4 regions of the Paenibacillus sp. J31R98 genome follow, and region 1 is predicted to be linked to each of the others. Evidence: predicted binding sites of a transcription regulator. Region 1 holds the regulator's gene; each other region holds the start of a gene.
What was found. The regulator Rex, encoded in region 1, represses fermentation and respiration genes when NADH is low (regulators of the CRP and FNR family bind a similar motif). The targets are predictions, from matches to a motif close to TTGTGAAATATTTCACAA.
Positions count from the first base shown of each region.

Region 2: a site for Rex is predicted at 1,390-1,407, ahead of AC0YNX_RS15340 (ubiquinol oxidase subunit II). Genes of this name have one in related genera too.
Region 3: a site for Rex is predicted at 2,285-2,302, ahead of nadA (quinolinate synthase NadA). Genes of this name have one in related genera too.
Region 4: a site for Rex is predicted at 5,908-5,925, ahead of AC0YNX_RS16210 (helical membrane plugin domain-containing protein). Genes of this name have one in related genera too.

Region 1 is NZ_JBWDNO010000002.1:582,863-590,881, forward strand. Features, by position in the region: gene AC0YNX_RS11155 (cell wall elongation regulator TseB-like domain-containing protein) at 1-407, opposite strand, end outside; gene AC0YNX_RS11160 (amidohydrolase family protein) at 407-1,708, opposite strand; gene AC0YNX_RS11165 (redox-sensing transcriptional repressor Rex) at 1,689-2,348, opposite strand; gene dinG (ATP-dependent DNA helicase DinG) at 2,361-5,303, opposite strand; gene AC0YNX_RS11175 (hypothetical protein) at 5,329-6,159, opposite strand; gene panD (aspartate 1-decarboxylase) at 6,294-6,677, opposite strand; gene panC (pantoate--beta-alanine ligase) at 6,592-7,560, opposite strand; gene panB (3-methyl-2-oxobutanoate hydroxymethyltransferase) at 7,557-8,019, opposite strand, start outside.
Region 2 is NZ_JBWDNO010000003.1:370,590-378,608, forward strand. Features, by position in the region: gene AC0YNX_RS15335 (cbb3-type cytochrome c oxidase subunit I) at 1-375, opposite strand, end outside; gene AC0YNX_RS15340 (ubiquinol oxidase subunit II) at 398-1,315, opposite strand; gene AC0YNX_RS15345 (Crp/Fnr family transcriptional regulator) at 1,558-2,268, shown strand; gene AC0YNX_RS15350 (carbohydrate ABC transporter permease) at 2,952-3,785, opposite strand; gene AC0YNX_RS15355 (carbohydrate ABC transporter permease) at 3,788-4,693, opposite strand; gene AC0YNX_RS15360 (ABC transporter substrate-binding protein) at 4,789-6,267, opposite strand; gene AC0YNX_RS15365 (sensor histidine kinase) at 6,384-8,019, opposite strand, start outside.
Region 3 is NZ_JBWDNO010000014.1:48,027-56,045, reverse strand. Features, by position in the region: gene nadB (L-aspartate oxidase) at 1-1,269, opposite strand, end outside; gene nadA (quinolinate synthase NadA) at 1,319-2,257, opposite strand; gene ftsH (ATP-dependent zinc metalloprotease FtsH) at 2,632-4,680, opposite strand; gene hpt (hypoxanthine phosphoribosyltransferase) at 4,784-5,323, opposite strand; gene tilS (tRNA lysidine(34) synthetase TilS) at 5,397-6,839, opposite strand; gene AC0YNX_RS30220 (protein kinase domain-containing protein) at 6,858-7,802, opposite strand; gene AC0YNX_RS30215 (vWA domain-containing protein) at 7,786-8,019, opposite strand, start outside.
Region 4 is NZ_JBWDNO010000003.1:582,341-590,359, forward strand. Features, by position in the region: gene AC0YNX_RS16190 (sugar phosphate isomerase/epimerase family protein) at 1-171, opposite strand, end outside; gene AC0YNX_RS16195 (hypothetical protein) at 490-1,368, opposite strand; gene AC0YNX_RS16200 (ankyrin repeat domain-containing protein) at 2,212-3,906, opposite strand; gene AC0YNX_RS16205 (NAD(P)/FAD-dependent oxidoreductase) at 4,190-5,368, opposite strand; gene AC0YNX_RS16210 (helical membrane plugin domain-containing protein) at 5,406-5,840, opposite strand; gene AC0YNX_RS16215 (S1C family serine protease) at 6,128-7,207, opposite strand; RNA gene ssrA (transfer-messenger RNA) at 7,358-7,722, opposite strand; gene smpB (SsrA-binding protein SmpB) at 7,935-8,019, opposite strand, start outside.

The DNA of each region.
Region 1 (8,019 bases):
GGCTCTCCGCCGAACAATCCGAGCTTGATATGCTCAACTATCGCATCCGGCTTGCTTTGCATGAAGCTATCCTTAACCTCTGCTTTCGTCTTGCCTTGATCTGCGCGCAGCGTTATGGATTCGTTCTTCTTCAGCCATACGTATGTCGTATCGTTGTTGTGGTCTTTGCCTATAACCACCCACACCGGCTCATCCCACACATAGTGATAAGAGCTATCCACGCTGCTCAGACTGGCAATATGCATCGCCTGGTCCTCTGCACCCCGCTCCTCGGCCCATACAGGCGACTGTACGGAGCGGTAATACACGTTAAGCGCAGCAAGAATCAGAATGATCGAGAGCGACACGAGCAGCACCCAGCGCCACGGCGTCATGTTTGACGGACGTTTCGATCGATTAGCGCGCATTAGCTGGATAACAGCCTTTCGAAGCAAGCTTGCGCTTCAGCACGGATATGCGCTTCGTCGAGGAATACGCAATCGCCGTCCTTCACGACTTGAACGCCATCTACCCATACATGCACAACGTCACGGCCAGAGCCTGAGTATACCAGGTGCGAGATGATTTCCGTCTGCGGATAGAAATGCGGCTGCTCAATATTGATGGCGATAAAGTCCGCTTTCATGCCTTCCTTCAGCATGCCGATTCGCTCTTCCTGCCAGATCGCGCGAGCGCCGTAAACCGTACCCAGCTTGAGCGCTTCCCAAGCGGGCACTGCTGTCGGATCGCCAGAGATGCCTTTGTGAATAAGCGCAGCCAGTCGAATCTCATCGAACAGATCAAGATTATTGTTGCTTGCAGCGCTGTCTGTACCAAGCGATACCGTAACGCCGGCTTTCAGCATGTCAGGCACGCGAGCAATACCGCTCGCCAGCTTCAGGTTGCTCGCCGGGTTGTGCGACACGCTTACGCCGCGCTCCGCAAGCAGCGCAATCTCTTCGTCCGTCAGGTGCACCGCATGCGCGACTAGGGACGGACGGGAGAAGAAGCCAAGCTTGTCCAGATGCTCGACTGGACGGCAGCCGTAATCATTGACGTTCTGCTGCACTTCTGCGGCAGATTCAGACATATGCGTATGAAGCGGCACATCCAGCTCATTCGCGGCATCTACGATACGCTTGATGTAATCTGGAGGGCATGTATACGGCGCGTGCGGGGACAGCATCGTGCGGATCCGTCCGTTAGCTCGGCCGTTCCAGTCCTGAACGAATTGCTTCGCTTCATTGAGCTTTGCTTCTTGAACATCCGGCGGACAGAGTCCAATTACGCCGCGTGTCAGCAGTCCGCGCATACCGGACTTCTCCACCACTTCAGCGACGATGTGCATGCGATCGTACATATCGACGAAAGTCGTCGTACCGGACTTCAACATCTCGGTAACGGCAAGCGCTGTTCCCCAGCGGCAGTCTTCATCGGTATATTTGCCTTCCATCGGCCACATCTTCTGCTCCAGCCATACTTGCAAATTCTCATCATCCGAATAACCGCGAAGCAGCGACATCGCCGCATGACCGTGCGTATTAATAAGGCCTGGCATGAACACAAGGCCTTCACCCTTGATGCGCTCTGCGCCTTCCGGTTCCGGATCCGGCGCCTGGTCGCTCAAATATAGAATCGTATCGCCTTCGATGACCATATGGCCTTTCAGCACAGGACGCTGCTCGTCCATCGTGACGAAGGTGCCGTTCTCAATCCACAATCGTTTCATCGTCTTCTTTGTCCCCTTCTTCGTCCAAATAATAAGCGAGGCTCATGAGCTCCGTTGTGAAATTCGCATAATGAATGCGCACGCGCTCTTGCACGCGCAGAATGGTTGGCGCGAAGTTCAATATGCCGTCAACGCCCGCTTCCACGAACTTATCCGCGACATTCTGCGCCTCGGGTGCAGGCACGGTAATGATGCCAATTCGGATATTCCGCTCCGCAATCGTCTCTTTGAGCTTCTCCATTGGAAGCACGGTAAGCCCATTAATCGACGCGCCAACCATCGAAGGATGAACGTCGAATACAGCCGTGATCTTCATATTATCTTTCAAATACGTATTATAATTGCACAGTGCTCTGCCAAGATTGCCGGCGCCGACCAGCCCTACGTTCAGCGGCTGGTCGAGCTTAAGAATCTGACGGATTTTCTCGATGAGATATGTCACATCATAGCCGATCCCTTTGCGGCCGAAATCGCCGAAATAAGCCAGATCTTTGCGGATTTGCGCAGGGTTCAGGTCCAGCTTGCTTCCAAGCTCCTGGGAAGATACTGTCTGCACATCACGCATATTAAGATCGTTCAGCACCTGCAAGTAAACCGGCAGCCTGCGAACGACCGCTTCGGATATTTTCATCGGCTTCATGGCGTAACCTCCCTAAATCCCCTCTTCACCTTTGGCAAGCCATTCCCGGATTCTTGGAACGATTTGATCCAGATGCATCGTCTCAATCTTCGGTCCTGGCAGCGAGTACAAGAAGTATTTTCCATAATACGTATCGATAATACGAGTATCGTAAATAAGTACGATTCCACGATCGTTCGCTGTCCGAACAAGCCGGCCGAAGCCTTGCTTGAACCGGATAACGGCTTGCGGAATAGACAGCTTCATGAATGGATTCTGATTCTGCTCCTGCAGCATCTCTGACTTCGCTTCGACAAGCGGATGATTCGGCGGTTGGAACGGCAATCGTACAATCGCCAGCGTCGTCAGCGCATCGCCGGGAATATCGACGCCTTCCCAGAAGCTGCTCGTACCAAGCAGCACCGATGCGTCCTGTTGGGTAAATCTTCTGGTTAGCTTGCTGCGGTTGCTGCTGTCTATCCCTTGACCAAGCACTTGAATGCCGTTTACGCTAAGCGCTTCTTTCAGCGGCTCATATACCTGCTTCAACATTCGATAAGATGTGAACAGGACGAGCATTCGGCCATTCGTCTCGATCGCGGTATCTGTTAAAGATTTCACAAGCATCTCGTTAAAAAGAGGATCGCCGGAAGCGCCCTTAAGCACCGGGAAATTACGCGGGATTATAACCAGCGCTTGCTCCCGATAATTGAATGGCGATGGCAGCTGAACGGTCTTTAGTTTGCCATCTCGTTCATCTGCGCTGAGGCCAAGCTGTTCGCATGCGTATTGGAACGACTTCTGCACGGATAGTGTCGCAGACGTCAGAATAACGCTCTTCTTCACTTCGAAGAAATACGTCCGAAGCTGGCTGCTCACATCTGCCGGAACAGAGTAGAGCTGAACGGACTTGGCACGAGAGTTGCTGTTTCCTTCCAGCCAATAAACCGTATCGGACTTGTCCGCTTTCATAAATTGGCGCAGGTCGTCCCTTGCTCTCGCCAAATCCTTAATCGTTCCGCTAAGGTCAGTGACGAGTGCTGCGATACCAGGGTCGTCCATCTCATCCTTGATCGCTGTGAATACTTTCTCAAGCGGCCGCACAATTTGACTCAAGTAGCCGTGAATGGCTTCTTCAATAAGCTGAGCGTCGGACCACGCTGCTGGAAGCTTTCCTCCTCGCAAGCGCAGTACATATTGGCCGGTTTCTGCTCCGCCGCTGTCAAGCGCAGCGCTCTTCGCCCCATTCGCATTGCCAGTACCGCCGAAGCCGGCTCCGCTGCCTGTTCCCATCATGGAGTAGAGCATTTCGAACAACCGATCCCATTCATCGCGCAAATCGCCGAATACCGGCACGACTTCATCAATTTCTTCGCGCCACTTCTGCGTCTTCTCAATGTTCTCGCTCGCTAATCTGCTCTTCAGATGAATGAGCTGACCGTTCCGAGCGTCTTTGCAAAGACGAAACACTGGATGCTGCACAGAGTAGTACGAAACTTGCGTACCTAGATGCTTGCCTGCTACTTCTTCCAAGTGATGGGCTTCATCAAGAATGAGATGCTCATATCCTGGCAGCAAGCGATGGTCGGCTCGAATGTCTGTGAACAGCATCGAATGATTCGTAATGACAACATCGGCGATATTCGCTTCCTGCTTCGCACGGTGATAATAACAGCGCTTGAACCAAGGACAGCTGCGGTTCAAGCAAGAATCTGTATCACTTGCGACCGTACCCCAGAAGTCAGCGCCGCGATTGCCGAAGTTAAGCTCCTCTTGATCGCCGTGCTGCGACTCGCTCAGCCATACGACCATTTGGGACGCGGTAATTCGATCTTCCGCAGGGGAAGTAAAGTCGCGCATATTCACTTTGCCTTCGAACTTGCGCAGGCACAAGTAATTGCCGCGTCCCTTGAAGACGGCGGCTTTGAACGGATATGGCATGACAGCCGCAAGGAGCGGAAGATCACGAGCCCGCAACTGCTCTTGCAAGTTAATCGTATGCGTGCTGACGACTATCTTCTTATTGTGCTGGACACCATAGTACATTGCTGGAATTAAATAGCCGAGCGATTTGCCTGTGCCAGTTCCTGCTTCGATGAGCAGATGACGCTCTTCATCAAGCGCGTCAATGACTTCCTGGAACATCATGTTCTGCGGCTCGCGCTCTTCATAACCCGGAATAATTGCGGCGATTTCCGCTTTGATATGAGCTAGAAATTGCGGGAAGGTCCAATCGGTAACCGATTGGTTATCATCATCTTTGCGCGGATGCTCTTCTTCCGTCCAATCGCCTGCTTTCATGGCGAACTGGCGGAAATAATGATACGCGTCAAGATCGATGGACGTTATCGATTCTTTGCGCTGAGCCACCAGTCCGACGAACCACCCAAGGTCGTCGATTTCATCGCCGAGCAAGCCAGCAAGCCGCTGCAGCGTAAGCAGCGGCAAGCTTTCAAGCTTGCGATAGCATTCGGCGAACAGTTCTGCTGTAGCAAGCGCATCGCTGTCCGCGCGGTGATGTGACTCATGCTCGATGCCGAACAGCTCTGTTACAGCGCCGAGCTGGTAAGTCGTCAAGGTCGGATATAGTACGCGAAGCAGATCAATTGTGTCTAGCCGTCTGCCGTCGAACGCCATATAGCCTGAGCGATCCAAGGCTGCATTCAGGAAACCGGCATCGAAGCTTACGTTGTGCGCGACTAGAACCGCATCATTGAGCAGCGGTATTAATTCGAGCAGCACCTCTTCGAGTTCAGGAGCATTCTGTACCATCGCTTCATCGATGCCAGTCAACTGTGTAATAAATGGCGGTATCGGAATCGTAGGCTTCACAAATGTGCTGTACGTTTGAATGACCGTCATTTGCTCATCCAGCAACACTAGACCAACCTGTATCATTTCATCGCTGGCGCTATGACCAGTCGTTTCCAAATCCAGTACGGCGTAATTCATCCGAATAAGTTTCCTCTCATCCAAACTAAAACTAAATCATACATCTAAATTAAAGCTGGCCGCTCCCAAAATATAACGATAAATGCCCGTTATGCTGTTCGCATGATTTCATATTGGACAGCGGATCTGTAAAGTTAGGATCGGCCTCATGCGCCCTCTCGAAATATCTGGTCGCCTGTTCCAAATTCATGCGAACCGCCTGGATACAGCCTAATGCGTTCAAGCCAAGCGCCTTCCACTTCGGATGCTCCGTCACTTCCACGAGCAGTGTGAAGTGGCGCTGCGCTTCATTCCATTCCTGCATATGCATATACGTCATCCCGAGGAACAGCCTTGCCAAGTTGTCATCCGGCGCCAGTCCGACCGCTTTCTCGAAGTGGACAGACGCTTCGCGGAACATAAACAGTTTGAAGTAACCTTGCCCCTTCGACATCGACTGGGACAAATCAATGGCTGCTTCGTCGTACCCTGCTGCAGTATGGTTGCCAGGCATGGTCGCAGCTGCACTCGAAGCGGAAGGCTGTGCTGCCGAAGCCATTGGTGGCTGCTTCATGCTGGCTGCTTGGCGCTTCAGAGTCGGGGGCGGCTGCGAAATAATCTTGGGATAGCCAGGCGCCTGCGGCGGAGCTGCATGTTCATTCTTTAATGCATGTGCTTGCGATTGCGATGGTGACTGAGCCTGCGCTACCTGCATCATATCGCGAAAATCAGCCATTTTTTCTTCAAACTGAAGCCATTGCTCAATGAAATTATCGCTGAACTGCTTAAGTGTCGCGAGCTGTTCATCCATCTGCTTGCGCTGCATGTCATCTGCACTTGGATAATGAATAATGATTTCTTGGAGCATTTCCTGCATTGTAGCAAATACGTGCTTGAACATAGTACGCACCCGCCTTCACGCCGTAGTGGTGGTGATAAAGAGTGAATTGTTATGCTCATTCTTTGCCCCGGCGCGTCTTTTCATACTCGTGCCCAAACGTTTCACAACGCTGGCATGAAGGCGGGCGGATGGGATTAAATAATTGTAGCGTGAATTTCCTCGCCAAGCACTTGAGACGGCTTATTCGCTGCATCAAGTATAACAACCTTTGGCTTATAATTTCGAGCTTGTTCTTCCGTCATCAGGCTGTATGCAATAATAATGACATTGTCTCCAGGTTGAACAAGACGCGCTGCAGCGCCATTCAAGCAGATGACACCTGAGCCGCGCGGACCAGTAATGACGTAAGTTTCCAGCCTTGCGCCGTTGTTGTTGTTCACAATTTGCACTTTCTCGTTTGGCAAAAGATCAGCAAGCTCCATCAAATCTTCATCAATGGTGATGCTGCCCACATAATTGAGGTTCGCCTCTGTCACTGTTGCTCTGTGCAGCTTCGATTTCATCATCGTTCTGAACATGTACGCCACCTCCTTGCAGTTCGAATATACGGTTATCGATTAATCGTGTGCCGCCAAATTTGACAGCAAGCGCAATAATAAGAGTACCTGATAATTGGGATAAGTCCTGTTGTGCATCAATAATAGATAAGGATGGATAAGTCAAAACTTCCGCATAATCGATCACCGCAAGCGGCGCTTTCTCAATAGAAGCCTTAATTTGTTTAGCAAGCTCTTGCGTCGACATTCCTGTCTCTTGAAGCCACAAGCCCGAATCACGCAACGTTTGAGACAAGACGACTGCCTGCTCACGCTGATCCTCGTTCAAGTAGACATTACGCGAACTCATCGCAAGTCCATCTGGTTCACGTACCGTCTCGCAGCGGACAATCTGCACGGGAATGTTCAGGTCGTGCACCATGGTTTCAATCACAGCAACCTGCTGCGCATCCTTCATCCCGAAGTACGCGCGATCCGGCTGGACGAGGTTGAACAGCTTGCTCACAACCGTACCTACTCCGTCAAAATGCCCTGGTCTCGAAGCGCCGCACAACCGGTCCGTCACATCGCTGATCAGCACCTTCGTCAGCGGCTTCGTCGGGTACATCTCCTGCACCGAAGGCATGAATAGAATATCGATCCCGTTCTTCTCTGCAATTGCCGCATCTCGCTCAATATCCCTTGGATATCGGTCAAAATCCTCATTCGGCCCGAATTGAAGCGGGTTAACGAATACGGACAAGACGTTGAATTCGCATTCTTCGCTCGCTCGTCGCATTAAGCTTGCATGCCCCTCATGCAGGAAGCCCATCGTCGGCACAAGTCCGATTCGGCCTTCAGGCGACTGCTTGCGCTGCTCAGCGAGGCGCTGTCGCAGTTCCCCAATCGTAGTACAGCGAATCATGATACGCTGCCTCCTTTGGCAGGCTGCTGCGCTTGCGATTGGGTTTGCTCGCTTGTCGCTGCTGCTGTGCTCGCGCTGCTTCCAGTGCTGCCGCTGCCGTAGAGATTGTGCAAGATCTCCTGCTCCATTGGGAACGCGTGCTCTTGCTGCGGGAATTCCCGCTCTTTGACGTCTTTGACATATGAGCCGATTGCATTACGAATCGTCGTGCCAATGTCCGCGTAGGTCTTCACCATGCGCTTAGGCAGATAAGGCGAAGCATATTGCAAAATATCATGATATACGAGCACTTGCCCGTCGCAGCCGCGTCCTGCGCCTATTCCAATGGTCGGAATCGATAGCGCCGACGTGATGGCTTCCGCGAGCGGCTCGGTTACAAGCTCGAGCACGATACAGAACGCGCCGGCCGCTTCAAGCGCCTTCGCGTCATTGATAAGCTGCCGCGCTTCGGCTTCATGC
Region 2 (8,019 bases), on a different contig from region 1:
GATGTTGAATAAGGCGAACATCATTGGCATCGCCATGAACAGAATCATGATCGTGCCATGCGTCGTGAATATCTCGTTATAGTGCTCGGATTCGAGAAAATGCAGATTGGGCAGCGCGAGCTGTGCCCGCATGAGAAGCGCATCGACGCCGCCCCTTGCAAGCATCAGAAGCGAGCAGATCAAGTACATGATGCCGATCCGTTTATGATCGACCGTCGTAATCCACTCCCGCCACAGCCATTTCCATCTGCGTAAATACGTAAGCGCAACTAAGATCGCCACCATTGTAAGCACGATCGCCGCATCTGCGATATAAATCATCGGATCGCCGGTTACAAAAAATCCGGAGGGTAGCAAATTGAACCGATCCAGCATGGAATTCCCTTCTTTCTATTATCTAGTGATTCATCTGCATCCCGGACATCGCATCGCCGTCTTTTTCGGCATGGTGCATATCGGCATACATGCCGCCGTTCTTGTTCACGATGTCGTCGAACAGGCTAGGTGGATACGAAGCATACGTCTGCTCCTTCGACAGCCCCGGCTTCACGAGCTGATCATAGCCCTCCTTCGTCAGGACCTGCTCGCTTTGTTTCACTTGCTTCGCCCAGCTGTTGAAGTCCGCTTGCGGCTTGGCAATGACTTTGAACTGCATATGGGCGAAGCCTGCACCCGTGAAGTTCGCTCCCGAGCCGAAGTACTCGCCAGCCTTGTCAGCCTGCAGCCATAATCGCATCGCCATGCCAGGCATCGTATATTCCTGACCACCGAGCTGCGGAACCCAGAACGAGTTCATCGGTGCATCCGAGGTTAGAATAAATTGGATGGGTACCCCTGCCGGAATTTCGCAATAATTCACGGTCGCGATGTTCTGTTCCGGATATGTAAATAGCCATTTCCAGTTCAGAGACGTGACTTGAATGGTAACTGGCGAAGCGTTCTGTACGGCAGGTTTCGTGAGCGAGTAAACCCCTTTTGCCGTGAATACGCTCAAGATGCCGATAATAACAATCGGGATTCCCCACCAGATGACCTCAAGCACCTTGCTGTCTGCCCATTCCGGTGCATAAGGCGCTTTGTTGTCCGGTCTGTCCCGGTAGCGGTAGACGATATAGACCAGCAGCGCAAGCACCGGAATCGCCACTACGGCACATAGAATCGCCGATATCGTAATCAGCCGCAGCTCGATTGCGCCTGTTGGCCCCTTTGGGTCCAACACAATCATGTGCCCCTTGCAGCTGGAAAGCAGCAGAGAAGCCATAATCGTTGGCAGCAGCAGCTTGATGGTGCGGCGCAGCCCGCGTTTAACCTTCATTTGACCCCACTCCTCATCGTGCGTATTGCTCTTAATGATTCTGGCACCATCTTAGCCGCTTCCGAATGGGTCGCATGTGATTTCCGTCACATTCTGCTTCGCCGTCAAATAATGTTCATAACTTTTCAACCATTTTATTAATTGGATATAAATGTATCGGTTGGTGTGACTTTCATCACATCGTTTTGGTGCAAACTAAGGTATGATCTAGGCAAAGCGTTTACGGGAAGGGAGGGCTTGGCTTGGCGAACGGACAAAGCGTTGGAACGCCGAACACGGCGTGCTTCTCAAACGGACAGCTTGCCAAACTGCAAGCCGTTATGCAGGAGAGCAAAGTTGCTGCAGGCTCCTATGTATACAGGGAGGGAGATCCGGCCGATAAGCTGTACTTCCTTATTAACGGCAGTGTGCGGATTACAAAAGCAACCGACGAAGGGAAACAGCTGACCATCTATTTGCACCAACAGGGGGATTTATTCGGCCAGGTCGATCCGTTTCACGAGTCAGCCCACTCCTTCGGCGCAGAGGCGCAGGAGAATGCGGTGGTCGGGGCGATTCCGCGCAAAGCGCTGGAGGCACTGCTGTCGCAGCATGGGGATTTTGCCGTGGAGTTTATGAAGTGGATGGGACTGATGCACAGGCTGACGCAGACGCGCATCCGCGATTTGATCTTGTTCGGGAAGACGGGCGCATTATGCTCGCTGCTCATTCGACTTGGCAACACCTATGGCGTGGAGACGGATGGGCGCGTCAAGATTACTAAGAAGCTGACCAACACGGAGCTCGGCGATATGATCGGCACAACGCGCGAGAGTGTCAATCGGCTGCTGAGCGATCTGAGGAAGGAAGAGGTCATCTCAAGTGAAAACGGGTACCTTGTCATCGAAAAACTCGATTATTTGCGTAACCTGTGCTTCTGCGAGAATTGCCCGAAGGAGATTTGCCGGGTGTGATGGGGCGAGGGATGGGGCAAGGGACGGGACGAGGACGGAACGTGGGACGGAACGTGGGACGGGCGAGGACGGAACTTGGGACGGGGCAAGAGGCGGGACGAGGACTGGCGTCGGGAGTCGAAAATCGGCTCTTCGAGCGTGGAGGCGTCTTTGGTGGGATTTGCGGTAAGTTTGAGGCCGAGAGATCTTTTGGATCTCTCGGTTTTTTTGAGGGCAGACTTTAGGCGGCTTGCCTCTCGAGAGAGGCTTTTCCCTCTCTCAACAGCAAATCCGCGCGTTTCTACGGGCTGAGAGAGGCTTTTTCCTCTCTTCGCACCATACGAGCGGGGTCTTTCGGTAGCTTGTCTCTCGAGAGAGGCTTCTCCCGCTCTCCCCATCTCCATCCCCGCCACCACCACCGAAAAACAAAAAAAGAACTGCCTATTCCAGGCAGTTCCTAGATTGTCGTAAAAGCGATAGCACCGTGAGTTTAAACACTTCGTCGGCTACGTTAACGGTTGCCACGAACGCTATTCTGCCTCAGCAACCCCATTTCCAACTCTAACGGTTGTCAGAACGGCTATTTGGCAATATTGGCGGCGAAATCAATTGATTTGAGACCAATAAGCACTCTGACAACCGTTACATTTTAGAACAGGTCCTATTTACGCGAATAAGCACTGTGGCAACCGTTACAGTCCCACTCACCCTTTCACCCCAGTCGTCACAATCCCATCCACAATAAACCGCTGCCCGATGAAGAACGTGATCAGAATCGGGATCATGAAGATAACCCCTGCCGCCACGGACACCTGCTGGATGATCTGATTGGATCCGCCTTCGGTGTAATTGATCGTCGTAAGCGCGGTCGCGAGCGGATATTTGGCCTGCTTCAGGAAGAAGAAAGGCGTGATGAAGTCGCTCCACGAGCCTTGGAAGTTAAAGATCGACACCGTCGCAACAACCGGAAGCGACAGCGGAATGAACATGTTCCAGTACGTGCGGAAGATTGAGCAGCCATCGATGCGCGCCGCCTCCTCCAGCTCCTTCGGAATGGTCGCGAAGAATTGCCGATAGAGGAAGATGAAGAAGGCGTTGCCGCCAAGTCCCCCGATAATCCACGGAAGGTACGTATTGATCAATCCGAACTTGTAGAACAGAATATACTGCGGAATCTGTGTGACGATCCCCGGCAGCATCATGGTCGAGAGCACGATCATGAACAACGCGCTGCGTCCCGGCGCTTGCAGACGGGCGAATGCATAACCGACAAGGCCGCTGACGAATGTCGAGGTGAACACGCTAATTCCGCACAGGATGAGCGAGTTGCCAAAATAATGCCAGAAGTCCAGCATCTGCGTGGCGAATTTGTAGTTGTCCCACTTGAATACCTCAGGAATCATCCTCGGCACCGAGTACCAGTTCTCAAGCGAATTAACAAGCGCGAGATATAGAGGCAGCAGGAACACAATGGAGCATGCGACTAACAACGCATAAAGCAGAAACGAACCTATGCGTGAAGAACCTGTCGTTGGCATGATTATCCCTCCTGGTCCGTCTCGTAGTAGACCCAGTACCTGCTTGTTCGGAAGACAACCAGCGCAAGCACGAGAATAACAATGAACATGACCCACAGCAACGCCATCCCGTAAGCGAACCGTTGAAAGCTGAAGATTTGCTGGAACGCATGAACGACGTACAGATAATTCGGGTCGATCGGGCGATCCATCAGCCTTCCGCCTGGCGTGAGCATGATTGGCTGCAAGTAGATCTGCAGAGATCCGATAATGCCGAGCACGACGTTGAAGAAAATAATCGGCGTCATCAGCGGCAGTGTAATCCGCCTCAGACCCTGGAAGGACGAAGCGCCATCGATGGAGGCTGCCTCATACAGATCGCGCGGAATTCCTTTGAGTCCAGCGAGGTTAACGAGAACGCCGCCCCCCGCTCCCCATAGCAGCATAATGAGCAGCGATAACCTTGCATGATCGTAGCCCATCCAGTTGACCGCCGGTATATGCAGAAACTCCAAAATGCCATTCAGAATACCGTCGTTGCTCGAAAACATGAACTTCCACATCAGCACGCTCGAGACGACCGGCACAATCGAAGGCAAATAGAAGATCGTCCGGTAGATGCTTGCGCCTCTTAGCCGTCTGTTCAGCAGCAATGCAAGGCCAAGCCCTATGATCGTACTGAGCGGAACATTGAGCGCTGTCACGATGAGCGTCCTGCCCATCGCATGAACCGCATCGCTGTCTGTGAGCAGCGTCTGATATTGATGCAAGCCGACCCACTTCAGCTTGTGCATATTGAAGCCGTAGTAGTTCGTGAAGCTGAGATACAAGCCGTACAGCATCGGGAACAGGCCGAATATAAGGAAGACAAGAAACCATGGCGAGATCATGAGGTAGAACGCGACGATGCGTCGATTCTTCTCTTTCATTACGATTCCACTCCTCTATCGAAAGAGACATTACGAATTACGAATTGAACAGAAGAGGGGAGAGCTCGGCGTTAACGACTCTCCCCGAATCCGTGCTATTGGCCGATGGCGCTCTTCGCTTCGGTGACCGCCACGTTCGCATCCTTGGTCATGCCTGCGACCGCGTCATCTACCGTAGACTTGCCGAAGAAGATCGGTGTGACATATTTACTGAAGATCGCCCAGCCGCCGCCGCCAAGGTACGGATTCACTTGGAGGTACTGCTTGGAGTAGTTCAGCTCATCTTGAAGCACGCCATACGTTTGCTTATCGAAGTTCGTCTCTTGCGGAAGCAGTGCCATCTTGCTCTTGAAGATTGGAAGACCCCAGCCTGTTTTCGCACGGTCATCCGCCGGTTTGCCGCCGAAGAACCATTCGAAGAATGTCCATGCTTCCTTCGGATGCTTCGAGCCCGAGTAGATAATTGCGCCTGTTGCACCGCCTGTCGGAGCTACGCGAGTGCCTCCCGGAGCGATTGGCGTAGGCAGCATGCCGAAGTCGTCGAGATGCGCTTTCGCCTTCTCGTTGCCGCGAATAACGCCGCTATACCAGTAGCCGTCAATCAAGAGGCCGGCCTTGTCATCCAGGAACAGCGTGCCGCCGTTCGTCTGATCGTTGTTGACCGAGTTCGGACCGACGTTGCTCTTCACGGCATCTGTCCACATATTGATATAGTCTTTGACTGCTGGCTGGTTGAAGTCCATCGTTGCATTGTCTGCGGAGCTGATCGAAGCGCCGGAGCTGAGCAGGTATTGCAGCATTTGGTTGAAGTTCGGCTCCGTTAAGCCCCACTCCGTAGCGGCAAGACCATACTGCGTCACTTTGCCGCCTTCCTTCTTCGTCAGCTTCTTCGCCAGATCCATGACTTCCGGCCATGTGAGCGGCTTGCTAGCATCCGGAACCTCTACACCCGCGGCATCGAACACCTTCTTGTTATAGAAGAGCGCGAAGTCGTTGGACCAGTCTTTTGGCAGGCCGTAGATCGGACCTTGGCCGATCGTTTTACCATCGAAACGGAATACGTCCGCAATCGGAACGAGATCGTCCTTGTTAATGACCGTGCTGGAGTCAATATAAGGGGTCAGATCCAGCGCAAGCCCCTTGATGACATAGTTCGATACTTCGAACGCGCCGCTGATTCGGATAATATCAGGTGCGTCGCCGGTCGCCAGCTCTGCAGCCAGCTTCGTAGCATCGACATTGTCGACTTCGACCTTGATGTTCGGATGTGCGGCTTCGAACTCGGCAATCTGATCCTTCGACAATTCGCCTTCCGTAATGCTTGTACGAATCGTCACTACTTCGCCGGAGTCTGCGGCTGCTGCGTTGTTGCCGCTGTTAGCCGTATTATCCGCTGCTGCATTTGAAGAGGTGTTGCTGGAAGAATTGTTCGATGTATTCGTGGATGCATTCGCATTGGTGTTTGAGCTACCCGTGTTCGTGTTGCCGGATGAGCCATTATTGTCGCTTCCGCACGCCGATAGCGTAGCTGTTAACATAGCCGAGATGGCCAACAATGATGCCAGCTTCCTCATTCGACTTCCCCCTAAGGTCATGTTGAAAGTGTGTATTCACTTCCTGTAATCAAGGATAGCATCCGCGATGTAAGCGCTTGTATGGGGTAAATCTCCGATTTCTATGGTAAACCTCCTCATTTCTCAGGGACAAAAGCCATCTCAATAACCGTCCCTTTCATCAGCCCGCTCGTAATGTTCATCGACATCTGATCCTTATAGAACAGCTTCAGCCTGTGATAGACATTGCTGAGCCCGATTCCGCCCTCGTCGCGCTCGCTTCGCCATGTGTCCATATCCCGCGCAAGCTCAGCCTGCATCCGGGCGAGCGTCTTCTTATCCATCCCGACACCGTTGTCGCTTATGGTGAGCTGCAGCCATTCTCCCTGCATCGAAGCGCTGACGCGAATGATCCCGCCTGATTCCCAGCCGGCAAAGCCATGCTTAATGGCGTTCTCAATGAGCGGCTGCAAAATAAATCGCAGCACACGGACTTGACCCAGCTCCTCCGGAATATCCCATTCCACCGTAAAGCTATGCCCGAAGCGGATCAGCTGAATGGTCGAATAGTTCATCGCGTGATTCATCTCCTGCGCAAGCAGCGACGTATCTGCTCCTTTGGAGATGCTGTAACGAAGGAGGTCTGCGAGCGAGCCGACGATGGTGCTGATGTCGTTGTTGCCATTCTTCATGCTCTGCATGTTAATGGTCTCGAGCGTGTTGTACAGAAAATGCGGATTGATCTGCGCCTGCAGCATCTCGAGCTCCGCATGCTTTTTCATCGCAATGAGGTGATTCTCGCGAATCTTCGTAGCCGCGTTCTCCTCCATGATGCTCATGTTCTCCCGCACAGTCTGATCGAGCCTCGCGATCATGCTGTTATAGCTGCGGATGATATCGCCAATCTCATTGCTCTCTGCCGAAGGGACCTGATTCGCCATACGGCCGGCGCCGGCACGCTCCATCGCATCGCGCAATTCCTTAATCGGCTTAAACAACAGGTTCGCAATGAAGAAAGCGACAGCGATTGAAGCCATAAATTCGATGACGATGCTCAGCAGAAACTGTTCCTGGTAGACGCTGTTCTTCTCCAGCACCTCCCCGAACATATAATCGACTGTAAGGTGCCAGTTCTTCTCCGGAATCTGCTCCGAGAACCGCAGCAGATCCGTCTGCGACATGTCGCTCCTCTGCAGCGATTGGTAGATCAGCTTCCCTTTCTCATCTTGAATCGCATAGTACGCATCGGTGAACCCCGACTCGACATTTTTGAATACGGATTCCTTCGGCACCAAGAGCAGATACGTATTGCCCGATAGATCGATTGGATCAATGCGCTTCACGACGGCGGTGGAGCTGCGATGAAACACATCCTTGAACCCGGATATCCAATACGGCCCTTCCTGATCGGCCAGCAAATAGTTATCGTCCATATTGAAGAATTCCCGGTTATTCGAGTAGACCGAAGAGTAGATGCAGTTGCCGTTCTCGTCCAGCAGCACGAAATAAGCCACATCGTCGAGACCCGGGAAGACGGACAGATTGAATCTGTAACTGCTTCCGTTCTCGTTAATGACGGGGTTCTTCGCTTTCAGAAAATAATCCCGGAAGTTCTGGCTCACCGCAATCTCATTCATCATCGTCTCCATCGAGCGCACACGGTTGCGAATGCTGACCACCGAGAAGTTGCCGATCTCCTCCACCGACTCCACCATCTCGCTCTTCACGTTGTGGGACAGAAAACGCGCGTACAAGACCCCGTCCGTAATCGCC
Region 3 (8,019 bases), on a different contig from region 1:
CCTGCCCTGCGATTCCAAGCGCACATGCTCATGGCCTTCCATCGGTGTGAGCGTATTAATTCGCTCCACGATGCGGCGGCCGAATACAATGGCTTCCGATAGCGAGTTGCTCGCGAGTCGGTTTGCACCGTGTACGCCTGTGGATGAACATTCGCCGCACGCGAATAGACGATCGAGATTCGTCTCACCGTTCAGATCGGTCTTCACCCCACCCATCATATAATGCGCCGCAGGCGCGACCGGAATCCAATCCGTTGTCAGATCAAGCCCATAATTGAGGCAGAACTCATATATATTCGGGAAGCGATGCCTCACCATATCCGCCGGCTCATGCGTGACATCCAGATAGACGAAGGTCGACTTCGTCGCTTCGATCTCGCTCAGTATCGCGCGCGCGACCACGTCACGCGGTGCAAGCTCAAGCTGCTCATGGTACTTCTCCATGAACCGCTCACCCTTGATATTGCGCAGTATTGCACCTTCTCCGCGAACCGCCTCCGAGATGAGGAAGCGCGGCGCGCCTGGATAGCACAGTGAGGTCGGGTGGAATTGAATAAACTCAACATCTTGTATGTAAGCACCAGCTCGGTATGCCATGGCAATGCCGTCAGCGGTAGCAATCTCCGGGTTTGTTGTATAACGGTACAACTGTCCAGCGCCACCGGAGCAAAGAATCGTCGCTTTGCCTCGCACGAACAACCGTTGTCCATCTGGCTTCTGCACAAGCGCACCGTAACAAACACCGTTATCCGTAATCAAATCAATGACAAAATGGTCGTCCCACACGGTGATCCGCGGATTCGCGATCGTCTTCTCTGATAGTGCCCGGACGATCTCGAAGCCCGTCGCGTCGCCGTTGGCATGCAGGATACGACGCTGGCTATGCGCCCCTTCCTTCGTCAGCGCGAACTCGCCGTTCTCTTGGTCGAATTGCGTGCCCATCCGAATGAGATCCTGTACACCCTGCGGTCCTTCGTGCACGAGCGCATCCACCGCTTCATGCGAACAAAGACCCGCACCGGCAATCAACGTATCTTGACGGTGATAGGCAGGCGAGTCATCCTCGGAGAACACTGCGGCAATGCCGCCTTGCGCGTAGCGTGTATTGCTGTCCATGAGGGACTTCTTCGTAATCATAAGGACATCATTGTTTTCACTTGCTTTGATCGCTGTAAAAAGACCGGCAATGCCGGCCCCGATCACAATGACGTCTTTATGAATGACTGGCAGCCCTTCCAAATCGGTATCAACTAAATAACGTGGAATCATAATGGCAGCTATCCTCTCTGCGGTTTGTGCGGAAAGAGAGTAGCGCATGCTACTTCACTTGTAACATGCGCTCCAGGGATAAACGGGCTTTGCTTGCGACTTCTTCCGGAACGTAAATTTGCGGTTGCATCGTTTCCAGACATTTAACAAGCTTCTTCAAATTGTTTACTTTCATGTTCGGGCAAACCAAATATTTCGTTGCAAAATGGAAGGTCTTGTTCGGGCTGTCGAGACGCAGCTGATAACCGGTTCCGTCTTCCGTACCGACAATGAATTCCTGACAATCGGATTCTTTGCAATATTTGATAATAGCGGTTGTACTGCCAACGAAATCGCCGAGCGCCACAACTTCTGGACGGCATTCCGGGTGAACGACGAACTGCGCGTTCGGATGCTTCGCTTTCATTTCTTCAACATCTTTGACGGTCAGCATGTCATGCGTGTTGCAATAGCCTTCCCAGAGAATCATCTTCTTGTCGGTCTTCTGTTGCACATAATGACCCAAGTTCTTATCCGGTACCCAGATGATCTCATCGGAATCGACCGAGTTCACGACACGAACAGCGTTCGCCGACGTACAGCAAATATCCGTCTCCGCTTTAACCTCAGCCGACGAGTTGATATACGTAACGACCTTCGCGTTCGGGTGCTGCGCCTTGAGCTTACGCAAGCCGTCAACATTGACCATATCCGCCATCGGACAGCCCGCACGCTCATCCGGAATGATGACCGTCTTGTTCGGTGCCAGAATCTTCGCGCTCTCGCCCATAAAATGAACGCCGCAGAACACGATGACATCTGCGTCCGTCTCCGCTGCCTTCTGAGCAAGCAGGAACGAGTCTCCGCGGAAGTCCGCCACTTCTTGAATTTCATCCCGCTGATAATAATGCGCGAGTATAATTGCGTTACGCTCTTTCTTCAGTTGCATCAAACGTTCCCGCAGTTCGCGGTTTTGCTCCGCTTTCCGCTCGAGAGCCAATGCTTCCATGGTTCATTTCCCCTCTTTTCACTAACTTTGTGAACAGATGCACAAACTTGGTTGTTCGTTCACCTTATTTATCGAGAATAACAGTAACCTTGCATGGCGTTCTTCTGTAGCATACCCATGCATTCTGCCGCTTGATTCGCGCTTACTTTATTAGTAATTAACATTTAATTTACACAAGGTATGGTATGCTGTCAACCAACTGTAAACGGCTTCTCGGCTGTCTCTAGCTGCAAAAGTCACCGTTTCTTAATGAATTGGAGGCCAAGGCTGACGATACCTTGCCTTTTCGTGAATTTTCGCACAAACATCGGTTTTCGATAAAAAAGGCTGCCCGCGCAGCAGTTTACCTGCAGCGGACAGCCTTTAAGGCGTTATTAAGCTTGTGGTGGTGTTCCCGTTCCGGATCCTGTTCCCGATCCATCATCGTCATTGCTTCCGTTATCCGAATCAAGCGGCGGTGGTGTAATCTCGCCAGCTTCCTTCGAACCGATGCGTACCTTCACGCCGCCGATTGTATCGATAATCGGTTCAGCCTTCGGCTCTGCCATCACAGCGGATGAAGTGCTCTCACCCTCGCCGCCTTCTGCAGTACCGCCCTCAATGAGGCGTTTGATCTGCTCAAGCTCGAGTGTTTCTTCCGTGAGAAGCGTCTGTGCAATAAGATGCATTTCTTTGCTCTTCTCCGTCAGAACCTGCTTCGCACGTGCATAGCAGGATTGGATAATGCTCTGCATCTCTTGATCAATCTCGTAAGCGATCGAATCGGAATAATTCTGCTCATGTCCGATATCGCGGCCGAGGAACACTTGACCTTGCGAGCTGCTTCCGAACTGCATCGGTCCAAGCTTGTCGCTCATACCGTATTCCATAATCATGGCACGAACGATGCTTGTTGCTTGTTTGAAGTCGCTATATGCACCCGTACCGATCTCGCCGATGAAAATTTCCTCGGCTACACGGCCAGCAAGGAGACCCGTTACTTTATCGAGCAACTCTTGCTTCGTCGTCAGCATACGGTCGCCATCCTTAGGAAGCATGATGACGTATCCGCCTGCGCGTCCGCGTGGGATAATCGTTACTTTGTGTACTTGGTCGGCGTGCTCCAGGAAGTAACCCGCAATCGTGTGGCCTGCTTCGTGGTAAGCAACGATACGCTTCTCACGGTCGCTGATCACGCGGCTGCGCTTCTCTGTACCAACGATTACGCGGTCGATCGCTTCGTCAACCTCGACCATCGCAATGTCTTTCTTGTTGCGACGAGCGGCAAGAAGCGCTGCTTCGTTCAGCAAGTTCTCGAGATCCGCTCCTGTGAAGCCTGTCGTACGCTTCGCAATGACATCAAGCTTAACGTCTTTGGCAAGCGGCTTGTTGCGTGAGTGTACTTTCAGTACCGCTTCGCGGCCTCTCACGTCTGGACGGTCAACCGTAATTTGACGGTCGAAACGGCCTGGACGGAGCAAAGCAGGGTCAAGAATATCAGGGCGGTTCGTAGCAGCAACGATGATGATACCTTCGTTCGCGCCGAAGCCGTCCATTTCAACGAGGAGCTGGTTGAGCGTTTGTTCCCGCTCATCGTGCCCGCCGCCTAGACCGGCGCCGCGCTGACGACCAACTGCGTCGATCTCATCGATAAAGATAATACAAGGCGCGTTCTTCTTCGCATTCTCGAACAAGTCACGAACACGGGAAGCACCGACACCGACGAACATCTCAACGAAGTCCGAACCGGAAATGCTGAAGAACGGAACGCCTGCTTCGCCTGCAACAGCACGCGCAAGCAAGGTTTTACCGGTACCTGGAGGTCCGTTAAGCAGTACGCCTTTCGGAATACGAGCGCCAACAGCCGCGAATTTGCGTGGATCCTTCAAGAACTCAACAACCTCAACGAGCTCTTGCTTCTCTTCGTCTGCACCCGCAACATCCTCGAATGTTACGCGTTTCTTCTCTTCATTATAGAGACGGGCACGGCTCTTGCCGAAGTTCATCACTTTGCCGCCGCCGCCCTGCGCCTGATTGATCAGGAAGAAGAACAGAATGAAGATAATGACAAACGGGATAATGGATGTCAAGAAGGTCAGCCAGATGCTTTGGCCTTCCATCGGCTTAACTTCCATCTTAAAGCCATTCTTCGTCTGTGCGTCAGTTATTTCCTTGACGACATATTCCTCAACGCTCGTATGTGTGTAGAATTGGGCTGAATCCGCCTTTTCCGGTTTGGTCTTGTATTCACCGGTAATTAGATAGGAGTAATTATCAAATTGCAGCTCCAGCTGCTGGATGTTGTCACTCGCCAGCTCTTTTCTAAATTGATCGTAACTGATTTCTGTGGTGGAGTCATTTTGGCTGCTAATAAATTGGAAGATCCCGACGGTCACCAAAAAAATAATTAAATAAAAGCCAGTATTACGGATGATCCGATTCATCCCCTACCTCCTCTCAAGACGCGAAAAAATAAGATGACCCCGCACGAGAGGCCCCCCACTTTAAGCGGGAGCCCGTCGTACACGGCGAGCCTGCTTGCTTGCGTTACTTCTCGTAAACCTCGGGCTTCAGAATGCCGATAATCGGCAAGTTGCGGTATCTCTCCGCATAATCCAGCCCGTAGCCGACGACGAATGCGTCTGGCAGTACAAACCCTTTATAGTCCGCTTCCAATTCCACTTTGCGGCCGGACGGCTTATCAAACAGCGTCACGAGCGTAATGGACTTGGAATTGCGGCGCTCCAGCACATCAATGAGATAGCTGAGTGTAAGTCCACTGTCGATAATGTCTTCGACAATGATCACATCTCTGCCCTGCACGGATGTGTCAAGGTCCTTAATGATCTTCACTACACCGCTTGTTTTGGTCGATGCGCCATAGCTCGACACCGCCATAAAGTCCATTTCCAGCGGGATCGTAATAGTCTTGACCAGATCAGCCATAAAAATAAATGCGCCTTTAAGCACGCAGATTACGAGCGGGTTGCGACCTTCAAACTCACGGCTGAGCGTCTCGCCAAGCTCTTGAACCTTCTGCTGAATTTGGTTTGCGTCGTAAAGCACTTCTTGAATGTCGTTCAGCAACTAAGGGACCTCCTAAATGTATCTTGCCTATACTATGAATGGATTGCAGCATCTTATTCAAGGCGCTATACGCTTACGGCAATGCCGACAATGTCCGCAGCGTCATGCGAATGACGCGGCTTGTTGAAGCTTGCACCTGCGCATGTCTTGATCTTCGAATGCCCGGTATCCAAAGCACGAAGCCATTGGCGTCGACAACGAGCGGCAGCACGTCACGTCGTGACGGAGCGATGCGTTCATCAACGAACATATCTTGTACCTTTTTGGTACCATTTAAACCAAGCACTTGCATTCGGTCACCCGGGATGCGATTTCGTACCGTGAGCGGGTATTGAAGAGCCTCGGCATCGAATACTGCTTCCAGCCGATTGCCTGGCATTGAAGCCTCTGATGCAGCCATCTCTTCAAGGGCAAGCTCGTACTCTGATTCAGGCAGAGGAAGTACGGCTGTGCCTTCCGGGACAACATATGCGTATCCGCCTGGCCGGGATGTCATCCCTGACTGATCTTGGCGGATAAAGACGAGATTGTCATACTCACGCAGAAACTTTGCACCGCTGCCAACATCGAAGCTCCACGTCGATGCTGCGCCATCTGCGGCCGCAAGCCTGATCGTCTCTACGCTTTCGAATGAAGTGGGTTCCGTTTCCAAGCCAATATAACTCAATATTAGTTTAATCAATCTCCTTTGTAAAGCGACATGCAAGCCAAGCAGCGCTTTGCGGTTTAATTGGCATCCATCGCGCCGCTTCGTCGTATAGCGCTCAAATACCGCCCTTGTTTCTTGCTCCAGCCAATCATCCTCGGCCGCTGCAAGCTCCGACAGCCGAACGAGCGACTGGGCGATCTGGGGGTTAAACGACGCCAAATACGGCAGTACCTCTAAACGGACGACGTTGCGAGTATAGTACTTCTGTCCGTTGCTGCTATCGTGGCTGTAAGGCACCGCCCACTGTTCACAGTAGCGCAGGATGTCTGCCTTGTATGTACGCAAAAGAGGGCGAATAAGTTCCACGTTTTTTTCGGATCGTTTCATTGCCATGCCGGCAAGGCCTCCAGGGCCCGTTCCGCGCAGCATGCGCATGAGCACCGTCTCCGCCTGGTCGTCGGCGTGATGGGCAAGCGCAATGCGCGCTGCCCCGTAATCGGCGGCCACTTGATGCAGGAACGCATAGCGCTTCTCCCGCGCCGCCGCCTGTGCGTTCATTCGTGTTTCTTCTATATAAGCAGGCAAATCCAGCAGCACCGTCTCGCAAGCAATGCCAAGCGTTGCCGCATACTGGCGGACGGACTCGGCTTCCCGCGCCGACTCCTCTCCACGGAAGCCGTGGTCGACATGCGCGGCCACCAAGGTGAGGCGCTCTTGTTCTGCGAGCCGGTAAAGCATATGGAGCAGCGCCATCGAATCCGGTCCCCCGGATACGGCGGCAACGACCGTATCGCCTGGTCGCCACAGCTGCTCCTGCCGGGCTAACGCTAGCAGACTGCTCAGCCAATCGTCCACGCTTAACCTCATCCTCTCTCTTCTCTCCCTTTATGAGCCTGTTCGCAGCAGCAAATAAATCGTCGTCGCCAGCACCGCGGCGGATACAGCGAACAAGCCCTTCAGCCAGCGCGGCGCAGGCGTCGACGCCTTGGACGGCGCGCCAGACCGATGCATCCAATGCTGCCAAGCGGCAGCTGCCTCGCGGGCGCTCGCGAACTCGCCATAGAGCGCCTTGCGCAGCCACCCGCTAAGCGGCTTCAGCGCACTGCTCGTCGCAGCGAGCTTCGCCAGCTCATCCGGCGTCCGCGTCTGCGGCAGCAGCCCGGACGACAGCTGCGCCAAGCGACGCCCCTCCTGCAGCTGCAGACAGAGGACGGCGAAGGAGAATAGGTCGTATTGCGCATCAGAAATGCGCGATCCAGCATTCCAGTAGCCACGGTCGTAAATCTCCGTAAACTGCCGCACTCCTTTGCCAAATGCCGTCGCGCCGCCATAATCGACAAGCTCCGGACGGCCATAATCGGCGACCAGTATGTTCTCGATCTTCAAGTCGCCGAACGACCAGCCCGCTTCATGCAGCTCCGCCAGCTTGCCGAGCAGATTATAGAGCACAACGGGAAACCACTCCTTGCCCTGCGACTGCAGGTAGTCCGAAAGTGTCTTCCCTTTAATATAACGCATGACATAGAAAGGATATTCCTTTCCGTCTGCAGCGCGGTAATCATCGACATCGACAAGGAACAAGCCTTGTCCCGCTCCAGCGCCTCGCTTCTGCTTCTGTTTATAGATGGACTGAAGCACATTGACCTCAGACTGCAAGTCGACTGCGTCAGACCCGAGCTTCAGCGCATAGTAATACTTCGCGCGCTCCACCAAGAACACTTTGCCATTGGCACCTTCGCCAAGCGGTCTTTCGACGCGGTAGCTGCCTTGCTTCCACTTCCCGCTAATGATCGAACCGCGAGGCAGGCTCCATTCAAACGACGTAGTCACTCATCATCCCGTCCGTTCCATCATTCTTCCTATTACCATAATCGGCTTTTTGGTAAAAATCAATGACATGCAGCAGCGCCGGACCGGTTGGCGTCGTTCCGCGCATCTGCAACCGAGGGAAGATCGAGTGGATACCGCTAATATTGCCCGTCCAATCGAGGTCCATCTGACAGTCCTCGCCATACGCCGAGCCTGGAAAATGGAACACAGCCAGCTC
Region 4 (8,019 bases), on a different contig from region 1:
AAGACGCTTCGGGTGAATGGCTCCGTTAATGACGACATCAAGTCCGTGCATGATCAATTCGGCATAATCGCAGCCAGAATCGGCAATATAGCCCAAATGCTGCTCTAACGCAGCCAAATCTCCGTTCACCATATCGGCATTCAGGCTGATTCCGATCCCTCTATTCTTCATGTTTCTCCCCCACACTTCCCAACTAGTAATGACTTGCCCCCAGTTACGCATAACATTTGTTCGTGATCTCTACGACTATTCGCTTATTCGCTGCTTGCTTTCCATTTCCTTCTAAGCTTCATATCCGTTGGAGAACGAAGCATGCAACGATGAACATGTGTAATAAAAAAACAAAGCCCAGTCCTCAAAGCGGACCGGGCTTCATGATAGCGGCAAATCATGTCTTACAATCCACAATTCACCGGGAGGATCAGATAGTTTTAGATTTCAATCCAATCTGATTAATAATCAAAGATTTTTTGATTATTGCTTAACACCTTATTTTCTAAGCCAGTTATGTGCTCTTAAAAGAATATCAATAATACTTGCAATTACAAAACCACATGCAACTAACTTAAACATGAAATGAATTGCAATATTAACGAAATACGATTGTATAAAAGATCCATTAATCATCAAAAGGTTTATCAATACCATACTCATTAAAAAACAAGCACCGATAAACTTTAGCACAAAATTTAGTTGCGCATACTTCTTCCAAAAATTATAACCAAAGTATGCCATAACTCCAAGCATTATTAGTATTGGTTTTAATTTATCTATGTAATTCAGTTGATTATTACTTAAATAATTTCTCAACCAAGTTCCTGGATGCACTCCAGAAAATACATTAAGTTCATCAACCTTCCAAATTACATACCATAAGGAAATTAATAAAACTAATGATATGTTTAGATGAATCATTAATTTAAACTTATTATTATTTGTCCAAGTAATCCCTATACTATTGAAGCGAGCTTTGAGTTTATTAACATAAACAGTAATTGAATTCTCTTTGTAGAAATGACGCCAAAACATTCTGATTTCTTTAGAATGCATTATCGTTAACTTCGACAATAATTCCTCTCCCTTATCAAGTACTCCAGTTAACGTAAAAATCAATCCACCAAGTAAAAGACTCAGTTCTATTTGTAATTGTTGGCTAAAAGGTTGAGTAAGCTTATCATAAATTTGAATAGCAGTTAAACAAACTATAATTAGCAAGAGAATTGACCATAAAACAAATTTTCTGTAAAGCCTGAGAACAGGGTTTTTTCCGCCATAACTATAAAGAACAACTGTCAAAATCAACGAAAACGTAGCACTATAGAATAGCACATTAATTGCACTTTTTCCTAAAGTAATTGATGGACTCAAGAAGAAAATAACAATGCTTGAAGTTACCATAAAGAGAGTTAAAAACACCACGAGTAGAAATACAGAGGCCTTAAAATAAATTATTCTCGGATTCGACAAGACAACTGCTATAAAGAATACATAGATTACGCGTGGCAAACTGAACCGCTCATGGAAATTAATTAAGGAGAGTAACAACATGCAGATAAATATAACTGAAGGAAAAAAAAGATATATTGCGGATGAGTTTATTATTTCTTGATTGATGTATTTATTAAAAATTATTGATACGAATATGGTTGGGAGTAAGCCAGTTACCAATGAGAAAATAATACTGTAGAGTAAGTTAAACACAAACCTAAGTAGTTTATGGGCATTCCATTCCTGCGGAAACCTAATTAAAAAACTATGAATTAAAGTTGAAAACATCATAAATACATTAAAAATATTACTGCGAATTGTCTTCCACCCCTTCTCTTTTCACCATTTTAATGCATTATAAATAAATAAGATACAAGTATTAGAAGTTTTTGGGAAGGTATAATCATAATAAATATTTCAAAAGACCTGCCGTCCCAAAGACCTGGGATATCCTGAATCACCTGGCGAGATACTGTGGGCTAGACTTTTTAAATAAATTCATTAGGGATCCCTAAAACTTTGAGAATGCCTTTGCCCCGCCGCTCTACAACAGCAATACTGTAAGGAATCATTGGTAAAGTGATTTATGTGAACTAATATTGGAGCTTTATGGTGTGCTGTAAAGAAAGAACAAAAAAACGACCTCATAAGGTCGTTTTTTGACGGCTGTGAACCGTAACTCTACAAAACACTGCTACAACACTGCTACACAACCCTATAGACTCAATAATACCTCGCGCCATATTTACACAACACTTCATTTACTTCCTTGCTTCCCCCAGCCACTTCGGGCACGACAGCACCTGCCCTTATCAAGGCTTCCACAACTTCGGCATGTGCACCTGGCCTTGAGTTAAGGCGATGAATCGAGCCATGAATCGCGCTTCCGAGCGGCGTTCCGCCATATGCATTGATCGCCGTCAACGATGCTCCATGCTCAATCAACACCTGCACCGTCTCAACGTTTCCATGCCAAGTTGCAAAATGCAGCGCTGTACCCGGCTCCTTCTTCACGGAGCTATCGAATCCCGACTCCAGCATCAGCTTTACGGAATCCGCCTTGTTCAATTCTGCATATTCGATAATCATCATCCTGTCTTGCTCGGATAATGATGAGAGCAGCGCGGGCTGCTTTTCCAGAATGCTTCGAACAACCTGTTCATTAACTCCCGCATACGCGCCGAAGAGTCTATCCGTGTCATCCACTTCCGTTGATGCCCCATGCTTGCTTAGCAAATCGACAATCTCGGTTAAACCATAGCGCACGGCCAGCATATATGCCGTTTTCCCGTCGGGTCTCTGTGCATCGGCTTCGGCACCGTATTTGAGCAGAAGCTCGATGGTGGAAGCAGATCTGCCCCTGTAGACTGCCCAGTGCAGGGTCGTCCCATAATCACAGAAAGTCTGGTTCGGATCCGTGCCATGCTCCAGAAACCACTTCACTCCCGGCTCGTCGTCAAAGTCTAGTTTATGAAAGAATATAGCCGGCGTCGCTCCAATATCGCCACCATACTGGTAAAGCAATTCCAGACCATCAAGAGTAGGCCATTCCACCGCATGGTACAACGATTCGCCATCGTTAGGATTGGCGCCCGCATCAAGCAGCACTTTGGCTACAGGAATATTACCCGCGACGCCAACAACTCCGTATAAGGCGCTGAGCTTCCTTCTATACGGATCATCCTTCTGTAGGCAGTATGCATTAGCATCCGCACCATGCTCCAGCAGCACAGCAGCCGTCTGCGCAAACCGATCACTAGATTCATGATGTTTAAGAAAGCAGGAGAAACTCATATATAACAGAGGCTCCCACTGTTCTGGTCCCCCGGGCTTGCGCGCTGCTAATGAGTCGCTCGCCAGTAGGCTACGGACATGGTCCACTTCACCGAGCGCAGCTGCCACATAGATGCTTGAAACGGATAAATGCTTGTTCGCTGCCAGGATCGTCCTTGCCTTATCTTCACGTCCAAGAATAACGGCTTCCAATAATTCATGCTCCCAGTTGCGGTTTGCTTCCATTTCAATCACTCCGATAATGGATTGGATTTTTTCAACGCTTCTTTCGTTACCGTTCTCTATGACTCTCTCGGCTTCCTTGATGGCCTGAATGGCGGATTGCATATTGCGAACCTTATCTTCCAGCCACTCTCGCTGCATCGACAAAAGCGCGGGCAAGTGAACCGCATCTTCCATCTCCATAATGCTTCTTATCTGCTCAAGCGAGAAACCAACATATTTCAACGTGACGATCTGCTGTAGCCGTATGAAGTCCTTCACTGCATACAGACGCTGCCCGGAATCTGAGATTCCACTTGGCTTGAGCAGGCCGATCCGGTCATAATACCTGAGCGTTCGCTTGGTAACTCCCGCCGTCTCAGCAAATTGTCCCGTACGATAAAAGGACGCATCCCCCTTCACCTCGTGTAGCCTCCTTTCTTTCATTTCGTCTTTCTATGATAACCATAACAGGTGACGTAACGTTAACGGCAAGTTATTTCTAAAATAATAGTACCAATGAGGAACTTACAAAAGTAACCACATCCTCTTGCGGATGTGGTTAGAGTTGGTGGAGACATCTGACTTGAACACGGTAAAAAATAAAGTGAAAAATAAAAGCAGCCCCGATTCGGCATCCTAGTGCCGAACCGAGACTGCTGGTTGTCATTCTGTGATGTTGCTTAGGTGTGCGCTAACGCAGCTCTTAGTAAGCCAGCGTGTAGAGGCCTTCGATGTGCGACAGGTAACGCGCATTGCTCGCTTTCTTCATGAGCGATGCAGGCGTACCGCGCAGCTCGATGCCCGTCTCGCCGATCGCACCGATACCGTCCTTGCGGCCAAGGCTCGCAAGCGTACCGGAGAATACCGGTTTGAACTCTTCAGGCTGTGTGCCTTTGAAAGCTGCCGCGATATTGATGCCAACCAGCTCGCCCATTTGCCAAGCGAGTTGTGCTGTCGGCGGATACGGGCGACCTTCCGGTGCGAAGACAACTGCGCAGTCGCCAGCCAGGTAGACATCAGGGTGCGATGTCGATTGCATTGCGCTGTTGACTGTTGCGCGGCCACGGTTTACTTCGATACCGCAGTTCGCTACGAGCGTGTTGCCTTGTACGCCGCCAGTCCATACGATCGTGTTGGACGTAATCGTTTGGCCGTCTTTCAACGTAACCACATTGCCCTTCACTTCCGTGATCGGAAGGCTCGTCAGGAATTCTACGCCGCGAGCTTGCAGGCTCGTTACCGCGCGGTTGATCAGGTCTGGCGAGAACATTGGCAGAATCGTAGGCATTGCTTCAATCAGCTTCAGCTTGATGTCCGAGAAGTCTACGCCGTTCGCACGGCAGATTGCCGGCAATTCATCAGCGAGTTCGCCGACAAGCTCAGTGCCAGTCAGACCGCCGCCGCCGATAACGAACGTAGCGTCCTCAGGAGCTTTCGACTTAGCATATGCTTTTACCCGATCCACAACATGCGCGAAGATCTTGTTCGCATCGTTAACGGACTTCAGGATCAAGCTGTTTTCTTGCAGTCCAGGAATGCCGAAATAGTTCGTTTCGCTGCCTAGTGCAAGCACCAGTGCATCGTAACGGTAAGAAGAACCATTGCTCAGATCAACCTTCTTGCCTTGGACGTCGATCGCCGCAATTTCGCCAACGACAACGTTAACGCTCTTCTTCTTAAGAAGCTTCTCCAGTGGGAGCGCTACTGCTTTCTCAGCCACATTGCCTGCAGCCAGACGGTGCAGTTCAGTGATGATTTGGTGTGTGCTCGAGCGGTTGATGATCGTCACGTTCGCTTCGCCGGCTGTAAGATGATTTCTTACGGATTGCGCTGCCAGCAGACCGCCGTAACCGCCGCCGAGAATCAGAATTTCCTTGCTCATCTGTGTTCCTCCATTCGTCGCCTTATGACGGTCGCTATTATTGTGATTTTCTTTCGCCAAGAATATCTAGATAGGCTTGCCCGAAGCGGAGCATACGCTGCAGCTCAGGATCCTTCAGCAATTTGATCATACCGAATACGCCGATCGAAGCTCCGCCTTGATCCGCACGGTCATTCGCTTCAATTGCCGCAGAAGCGTAATCTTTCACTTTTTCTCCAAGCGGCTTCAATACCTCTTGGAATCCGCCGAGTGTATCCTGAATGAGGACTCTGTCCTTGGACACTTTTTGCGCGAGATCGTAGATACCCGTCATAACGGTCATCATTTCTGCCAATTTCGGCAGTTGATCCACCAATGCGGTGATTGCTTGCTGCACTTCCGGTTTCAAAAGCTGGTCCAACACGTCGAGCTTCGCCGCCGCATCCGTAACTGCTGCTGCTCCTTGCTCAAGTACTGCTGTTGTTTCAGACATTTTGTTTCCTCCCTCAGATGAAATTAATAAATCCGTCAGTCTAAGCTGCAGGTCGTTTCCGACCATACTGTGAAATTATTCACAAGTAATTTTGAATATCATTATTTTAGCTCATTGTGACCGTTTCGTACAGATGTAAAATTACGACGAAAACCCGTGATTTATGGTATGAAGGCATCTGAAGAATAGGATTGCACAAGAAAGGCGCGATTATCCGCTGCGATCGTGCCCTCAGATGCACAAATCCACAACCCTACGCGGTTGTGGATTTATTTGGCAGCGTCCAGTTAGAAAGATTTTTCCGACGTTGCCGCCATCATCTCCTTCACAGCATCCTTGATCGTACTGGACGAAATAGCGAAACCCATGCCTTGAGCTTCGGCATTAACTGCGGTATTCACTCCGATTACTTCGCCTTTAGCGTTCAGCAGCGGTCCTCCCGAATTGCCGGGGTTAATCGAAGCGTCAGTTTGCAGAAGATGTTTGTATTGATGCTCGGAACCGTCTTCCTCCGTGACCGTAATCGGACGCTCCTTCGCGCTAAGCACGCCAATCGTCATCGTGTGATCCAAGCCGTATGGATTGCCGATCGCGACAACCCAGTCGCCGACATTCGCTTGATTCGAGTCACCGAAGCTTAGAGCCGGAAACGATTTGCCGTCAGGGCTCTCCACCTTGAGCACCGCTAAATCCAGATCTTTATTCGCATTAACGACCTTGGCGATAAGCGGCTCATCATATCCAGGCACGGTTACTTTAAGCTCTGTGGCATCTGCAATAACGTGCTGGTTCGTCAGGATATAACCGTCTTTATTGAAGAAGAATCCGGACCCGGTACCCATTAGCACCGGATCTTGACTGCTTTGCTCCGACTGCTGCCGACCGCCGGACCATGCGCCGTCCCTGCCGAAGAGGTTCGGATTCGACTGGTTGTTCTCCACCCCATAATTCGCAATCTCCACGACTGCAGGGTTCGCTTGCTTGAACACCGAAGCAAAGTTCTCCGTAGAGGAATTGAGCGAAGCAGTCTTTAATCCGGCGTCAGCTGAATTAGAGCCACCGTTCGAACCGGTCTGGACGACACTTGCTGTCCCTCCGCTGAACAAGTTCATTCGATCGGACATGTAGGTCATTCCCCCAACCACAACGGCGCCGACTAGAAAAGCCGCCAGAATCGACCGAGAAGACGTTCGTCTGCGTCGTTTCGCACCGCCGCCTGCTGAAGCACCTTGCCCCTCATTCTCCGCGAGCGTTTCGTCATACACCCGCTGTAAAGTTGTCATCTTCTTCGAGGAATCATAGCGATATATGGTTGGACCTTCGTTTGCGTTATCGAGTTCATTGTTCATTTCTTTATTCTCATCCATTAGGATCAGCCTCCTGTGCTCTTGATGACTTCATTATGAGGGACGATCCTAAAAGGAAGCTTAAAACTAGCTAAAAGGTTCCTGAGAATTTAATAGATTGGTACCCTTGGAAAAGCAAAAACCACATCCTCATGCGGATGTGGTTAATGATGGTGGAGGCGAGGGGATTTGAACCCCTGTCCGAAGACAACGCCACACAGGCTTCTACGGGTGTAGTCACGGTATTGATGTCACCCGAGCGTCGTCCCGTAACCGACTACGCGTTGGGTCAGCCTGATTATCTTCTTCCGTCGACCCCAGGCGGAGACCGAACGGCGTATCCCACTACATGTTAGCCCCTAGTCTAGTCACATGGGCGATGCTAGGTAGGAGCACGCTAACAGGTTATTAAGCTGCTAAAGCGTAAGTTTGTTGTTGTTTGCCATTTAATAGGCTTTAGCGTTGATGAAGTGGACGCGTCCCCACTACCCGCAACCCATGCTCGAACTATCCCCGTCGAATCCATAAACGCCCCCAATATCGCATAAACGGCTCCATACGTTCCGTTTAGCAGGTAAGAACGCTCTGTCGACTGCAGTTGCCAACAGTAAGGCATCTGCATCAGGTGAGCATGTTACTACTTCGTTCGTTGCTTACTTAGTATAACACAGGTACAGCCATCATGAGACAATGTCTTGTTGGAAGTCTTGGCGACGATCGCCTTACATCCCAAGCGGACTAAATTGCCTTAGCGAGCGACCTTCTGCTTCTCACGCAATGCACGCTGGATATCACGCTGCGCGTCCTTCTTCGCCGCCGATTCGCGCTTGTCG